2 linked regions of the Tistrella bauzanensis genome follow. The protein of the gene in region 1 interacts with the protein of each later gene in a pairwise test. Links are inferred from orthologs where the notes say so. Each region holds a gene or a part of one and is shown on either strand. Other genes may lie near its edges. The genes, in order: rimP and rpsL.

Region 1 (3,151 bases):
GAAGCTCGGCCGCGACGTCGGGATCGAAACCCTCGATGCCCGACAGTTCATCCTCGGCCACGAAGGCGATTTCCTCAATCGATTCGAAGCCCTCGGTCACCAGAAGCTGAGCGATCACCTCGTCGACGTTCAGTGCCTCGATGAACAGCCGCGAGCGTTCGCGGAACTGTTCCTGGCGCCGCTCCGACTCCTCGGTCTCGGTGACGATATCGATGTCCCAGCCGGTCAGCTGCGATGCCAGGCGGACGTTCTGGCCACGCCGGCCGATGGCCAGCGACAGCTGTTCATCCGGCACCACCACTTCGATCCGCTGGGTATCCTCGTCCAGCACCACCTTGGCGACTTCCGCCGGGGCCAGCGCATTGACCAGGAAGGTCGCGGTATCGGGCGACCACGGAATGATGTCGATCTTTTCGCCCTGCAGTTCGGCAACCACCGCCTGCACCCGCGAGCCGCGCATGCCGACGCAGGCACCGACCGGGTCGATACTGCTGTCGTTGCTGGTCACCGCGATCTTGGCGCGCGATCCCGGATCGCGGGCGCAGCCCTTGATCTCGATGATGCCGTCATAGATTTCGGGCACTTCCTGCGCGAACAGCTTCGCCATGAACATCGGATGGGTGCGCGACAGGAAGATCTGCGGCCCCCTGGGTTCCTCGCGCACCGAATAGATATAGGCGCGGACCCGGTCGCCGACCCGGAAGCTTTCCCGCGGCAGCAGTTCATCGCGGCGCATCACGGCTTCGGCGCGGCCCAGATCGACCACGACGCTGCCATATTCGGCGCGCTTGACGATGCCGTTGATGATCTCGCCGACCCGTTCCTTGAACTCGTCGAACTGGCGCAGGCGCTCGGCCTCGCGCACCTTCTGCACGATCACCTGCTTGGCGGTCTGGGCGGCGATGCGGCCGAAATCGATCGGCGGCAGCGGGTCGACCAGGAAATCGCCGGGGGCGGCGTCGGGCTTGCGGTGGCGGGCATCGGCAACCGTGGTCTGGGTCGCTTCGTCCTCGACCTCGTCGACCACCTGGGTATAGCGGTACAGACGGATCTCGCCGGTCTTGCGGTCGATGGTGGCCCGGATATCGTGATCCTGGCCGTATTTGCGCCGACCCGCGGTCTGGATCGCCTGTTCCATGGCTTCGAGCACGCTGTCGCGGTCGATCGACTTCTCGCGGGCAACCGCGTCAGCGACCTGTAGCAGCTCGTGCCGGACCGGGCCGGTGTTGAAGTTGATGTCCATGGGGCGCACTCAGCTCCGGTTATCCTGGACGGCGGCGATCAGCTCATCGGTGAGGATCAGCTTCGCCGACGAAATCTCGTCGAAAGGCAGGGCCGCTTCAGCGCCGTCATCCAGACGGATCGCGACCAGCCCGCCATCACGCACGCCGGCAAGCCGACCGCGGAACCGCTTGCGGCCCTCATGCGGGCGCCGCAGTTCCATCTTGGCCTCAAAGCCGGCGAACCGCTCGAAATCCTTGAACCGGGTCAGCGGCCGGTCGATGCCGGGGGAGCTGACCTCAAGTGCATAGGCCTCGGTGATCGGATCCTCGACGTCGAGCAGCGCCGACACGACATTGCTGATCTCGGCGCAGTCATCGACCGTCATCAACTGACCGTCGGTGCGCTCGGCCATGATCTGCAAGGTGGCGTTGGTGCCCGATCGGAACACGATGCGCACGACCTCGTAACCGAGATCGCCGATGGCCGGCTCGATCAGCTCGGTGATACGACGAACGACGTCCATGCGCTCCTCCAGTGGCGGGGCGAGGCCAGACCGGCGCGGGCGACTGGCCCGACACAGGTGATGGTCCGACGCGGCACAAACAAAAAAAGGCGGGCCCAAGGCCCACCCGGCGGAAGCTGCATGTGACCGCGACCTCCGGCGTGCCCACGCCGGATACCCCTCCGGTCCCTCACCGGGGCGGAAGGCTCGTCGGCTTGGGCGCTGGCGGGATCGCCGGCGGTCCGCAAACGCGGACGACGGTCAATATACGCATATGTAACGGAACCGCAAGGAGTTTGTCCCCGGGGGCGCCCGCGCCCCGCCGTCCATCCGCCGCAACCTCGCCTGCCTGCAATCGGCGCCTCAGCGAACGTGGGGGTGTCACTGCGGCCAGACAAGGCCGCCCAGAGCGATTCCGCGCTGGAAACACGCCGGATCTTCGGAAAAAGCACGCAGCCCCCCAGAAAAATGCTCAGGTCTTCAGAAACCGCATGAACACCGGCACCCGTCCCGCGGCGCGGGCCTTGGCCTCATAGCGGGTCTCGATCTGGCCGTCGGGCCGCCGCTGCCAGTCGCCTGGCCGGCGTGCCGTCCATGTGAAGGCCGGATGGGCGCGAACATGGGCCAGTGTCCAGGCACACAGATCGGTATGATCGGTGGCGGCCGTCAGCTCGCCGCCCGGCTTCAGCACCCGGGCCAGCGCCGCCACCGTCTCGGGCTGGATGAAACGGCGCTTGGCGTGGCGGCGCTTGGGCCAGGGGTCCGAGAACAGCAGATAGACCCGGTCGAGACAGGCATCGGGCAGCACGTCCAGCAGGCGGGCGGCATCATCGCCCAGCACCCGTACATTGCGCAGGCCGCGGACCTCCAGTTCAACCAGAAGCGCCGACATGCCGCCGATATAGGGCTCGCAGCCGATGAAGCCGGTGTCGGGCTCGGCCTCGGCCCTGGCGATCAGATGCTCACCGCCGCCGAAGCCGATTTCCAGCGCCAGCGCCGCCGGCGGATGATCGAACAGCGCATAGGGGTCGATCGGCGACAGCGACCCGCCCTCGCCGCGCGGCGGCAGCGCAATCGCCAGCGCCGGCAGCGTCTGCTCCAGCACCCGGCTGCGATTGGCTTTCAGCGGCCGGCCGATGCGGCGGCCGAAGTGGCGCCGACCAACACTGTCGCCATGGCTGTCGGCGTCATCGGCATCAGAGACGGTCGTGGCGGCGGGCGGGGCGGCGGGCTTATGGCTTGAAACGGTCATCGGCTGTCCGGTGTCCGGGCTGGTCAGAGGGGTGGGCTGTCGACAAAAAAGCGGGCGGCACCCGGATCTCCGGATGCCGCCCCTTGCTGATCGCATGGATCAGGATCAGAGCACAAGCTGCTTGATCGCCTCCACCAGATCGGTCTTCTCCCACGAGAAGCCGCCATCGGCCT
Region 2 (3,186 bases), on another replicon or contig:
TCACGGCTGTTGGCATGCATCAGCAGCATGCGGCCGACGCGCTCGCGGTCACCCTTGACGGTGTTGAGCACATAGGAACCGCTCTCGACCACACCCGAATAGATCCGGATATAGGTCAGCGAGCCAACGAAGGGGTCCGACATGATCTTGAAGGCCAGCGCCGAGAACGGCACATCGTCGCGGCTCTCACGGGTCATGACGACCTCAGGGTCGTCCACGGCGGTACCGGTCACCGGCGGCACGTCGGTCGGCGACGGCAGATAGTCGATGACCGAGTCGAGCAGCGGCTGGACGCCCTTGTTCTTGAAGGCCGACCCGTTGATCACCGGCACGAACTGACGCGCCAGTGTGCCCTTGCGGACGCAGCGCTTCAGCGTGGCGATGTCGGGCTCGTTGCCGTCAAGATAGGCTTCCATCACGTCGTCATCGGCTTCGACCGCGGTTTCGACCAGCTTCTGCCGGTACTCTTCCGCGCGGTCGGCCATGTCGGCCGGGATGTCGCGCTCTTCGAATTCGGCGCCGAGGTTCTCGTCCTTCCAGACGATCGCCTTCATCTTGATCAGATCGACGATGCCGGCATATTCCGCCTCGGAACCGATCGGCAGGCTGAGGACCAGAGGCACGGCGCCAAGCCGGTCGACCATCATGTCGACGCAGCGGTAGAAGTTGGCACCCATCCGATCCATCTTATTGACGAAGCAGATGCGCGGAACCCGATACTTGTCCGCCTGGCGCCACACCGTTTCCGACTGCGGCTCAACGCCCGCGACACTGTCGAACACGGCGACCGCGCCGTCGAGAACGCGGAGCGAACGCTCCACCTCGATGGTGAAGTCAACGTGGCCCGGGGTGTCGATGATGTTGATCCGATGGTCGTTCCAGTAGCAGGTCGTCGCGGCCGACGTGATGGTGATGCCGCGCTCCTGCTCCTGTTCCATCCAGTCCATCGTGGCCGCACCCTCGTGCACCTCACCGATCTTGTGGGACCGGCCGGTGTAATAGAGGATGCGCTCGGTCGTCGTCGTCTTGCCGGCATCGATGTGCGCCATGATGCCGATGTTGCGGTAGGCCTCGATGGGCGTCGTGCGTGCCATGTTCGCGTCCAGGAAACTGGGGGTTTAAGAGACGGCCGACCCGTTACCAGCGATAATGCGAGAACGCCTTGTTGGCGTCCGCCATGCGGTGGGTATCTTCACGCTTCTTGATTGCGGTGCCACGGCTCTGCGCGGCATCGAGCAGTTCACCGGCGAGACGCTCGACCGCAGTGTTCTCGGAACGATTGCGGGCGGCGGCGATCAGCCAGCGGATGGACAGGGCCTGGGCGCGATCGGGGCGAACCTCGACCGGCACCTGATAGGTGGCGCCACCGACACGGCGGCTCTTCACCTCGACCGAGGGGCGCACATTGTCGAGCGCCTCGTGGAAAACGCGCACGCCTTCCTGGCGGGTCTTCTGCTCGATCAGATCGAAGGCACCGTAGACGATCGCTTCCGCGACCGACTTCTTGCCGTCGTACATCAGCACGTTCATGAACTTGCTGACGACGGCGTCACCGAACTTCGGATCCGGAAGAATCTGACGCTTTTCGGCGGCATGACGACGGGACATGGGATCAACCTCTCCTGGGCCGGATTACTTCGGCCGCTTCGCGCCGTACTTCGAACGACGCTGACGACGATTCTTGACGCCCTGGGTATCCAGCGTGCCGCGAAGGATGTGGTAGCGCACGCCGGGAAGGTCCTTGACGCGACCGCCGCGGATCAGCACGACCGAGTGTTCCTGAAGGTTGTGGCCTTCACCCGGAATGTAGCTCGTGACCTCGAAGCTGTTGGTCAGGCGCACGCGCGCCACCTTACGAAGCGCCGAGTTCGGCTTCTTCGGGGTGGTGGTGTACACGCGGGTGCAGACACCACGCTTCTGGGGGCATGCCTCAAGGGCAGGCACCTTGTTCCGATCCACCGGCGCCAGGCGCGGCTTGCGGATCAGCTGATTGATTGTGGGCATCCAATCGGTCCCGCTAAACTTTTGGCCTTGCGGCCACACAAAAACGATCGGAGGGCAGAGCCTCTTTTCCGCCAACGGCACAAATGCCGGCTCGGAAAAGGCTTTGCCTTCCGGGGGCTGTCTTCGCCGGCCCCTACGGCATGGACGGTGCTGTATGATGTGCCGCGTCAGAGACGCAGCGTCTTCGGAGCCCACACGCCAGCTCCCGAAGTGAGCGCGCATACTAGTTGCGCCCCCTCCATTGGTCAACCCCAAAAGGCTTGACCTGCAAGGGTTTCCGGGTCTTGGCGGAATCCTCAGGGATCGTGCGGGAATGGCGCCGGATAAATCCCGCCGGCCCCCTCATCAACCCTCCGGATGCATGCGCCCCCTGCGTCATCCGCAATGCAGGCTGTCCTCGCCGCCCCGGTCTTCGCCGCCCCCGCGCCTGCCCCGCACATGAAGCGACCCCGCCGGCCGCCCGAACGGGTCGGGGGCAGGCGGGGTCGCCTCGATCAGGTCATGGCACCCTTGCGGGGCGTCATGGGCCTTCCGGCCGGGTCAGTGCGTCACTGTCAGTGCGTCACTCGGCAGCACCGGAGACGTCGGCCGCAGTCAGCGCCTGCGGGGCGTCTTCCGGGCCGTGCTTGTCCAGCAGCGCCTTGTCGCGGTTGGCGGCGATCGACTTCAGCCGATTGACCGCAGCACCGGTGCCGGCCGGGATCAGGCGGCCGACGATGACGTTCTCTTTCAGACCGTCCAGCGTGTCCATCTTGCCGGCCGTGGCCGCCTCGGTGAGCACGCGGGTGGTTTCCTGGAACGAGGCCGCGGAGATGAACGACCGGGTCAGCAGCGAGGCCTTGGTGATGCCCTGCAGCACCGGCTCGGCACGCGCTTCGCGCATGTCGGGCAGACGCTCGCCGCCCTCGCCCAGCAGCCGCTCGGCATTGCGGTTGCGGACGCGGTTGTTGATCTGGTCGAACTCGAACCGGTCGACCTGCTCGCCGAGCAGGAAGGTGGTATCGCCCGGATCCAGGATCTCGACCTTCTGCAGCATCTGGCGGACGATCACCTCGATGTGCTTGTCGTTGATCTTCACGCCCTGCAGCCGGTAGACCTCCTGGATCTCGTTGATCAGATAGGAGGCCAGCTCCTCGACACCCAGCACGCGCAGGATGTCGTGGGGCACCGGGTTGCCGTCCA

What was found.
Region 2: the proteins of rimP (region 1) and rpsL interact in binary tests that used the Escherichia coli proteins (3 or more experiments, as listed by UniProt). The link is inferred for Tistrella bauzanensis from one-to-one orthologs.

The regions. Positions count from the first base shown.
Region 1 is NZ_BMDZ01000012.1:52,544-55,694, reverse strand. Bases 1-2,833 are described here. They hold rimP (ribosome maturation factor RimP), read right to left. Parts: upstream 1,748-2,833; coding sequence 1,253-1,747; downstream 1-1,252. Other genes in these bases: trmB (tRNA (guanosine(46)-N7)-methyltransferase TrmB), read right to left, coding at 2,199-2,833; nusA (transcription termination factor NusA), read right to left, coding at 1-1,243. Also shown: more of trmB, read right to left, coding at 2,834-2,978; metK (methionine adenosyltransferase), read right to left, coding at 3,084-3,151.
Region 2 is NZ_BMDZ01000024.1:29,014-32,199, reverse strand. The notes cover bases 319-3,186. They hold rpsL (30S ribosomal protein S12), read right to left. Parts: upstream 2,005-3,186; coding sequence 1,633-2,004; downstream 319-1,632. Other genes in these bases: rpoC (DNA-directed RNA polymerase subunit beta'), read right to left, coding at 2,567-3,186; rpsG (30S ribosomal protein S7), read right to left, coding at 1,138-1,608; fusA (elongation factor G), read right to left, coding at 319-1,094. Outside these bases: more of fusA, read right to left, coding at 1-318. UniProt on the Escherichia coli protein: With S4 and S5 plays an important role in translational accuracy. Interacts with and stabilizes bases of the 16S rRNA that are involved in tRNA selection in the A site and with the mRNA backbone.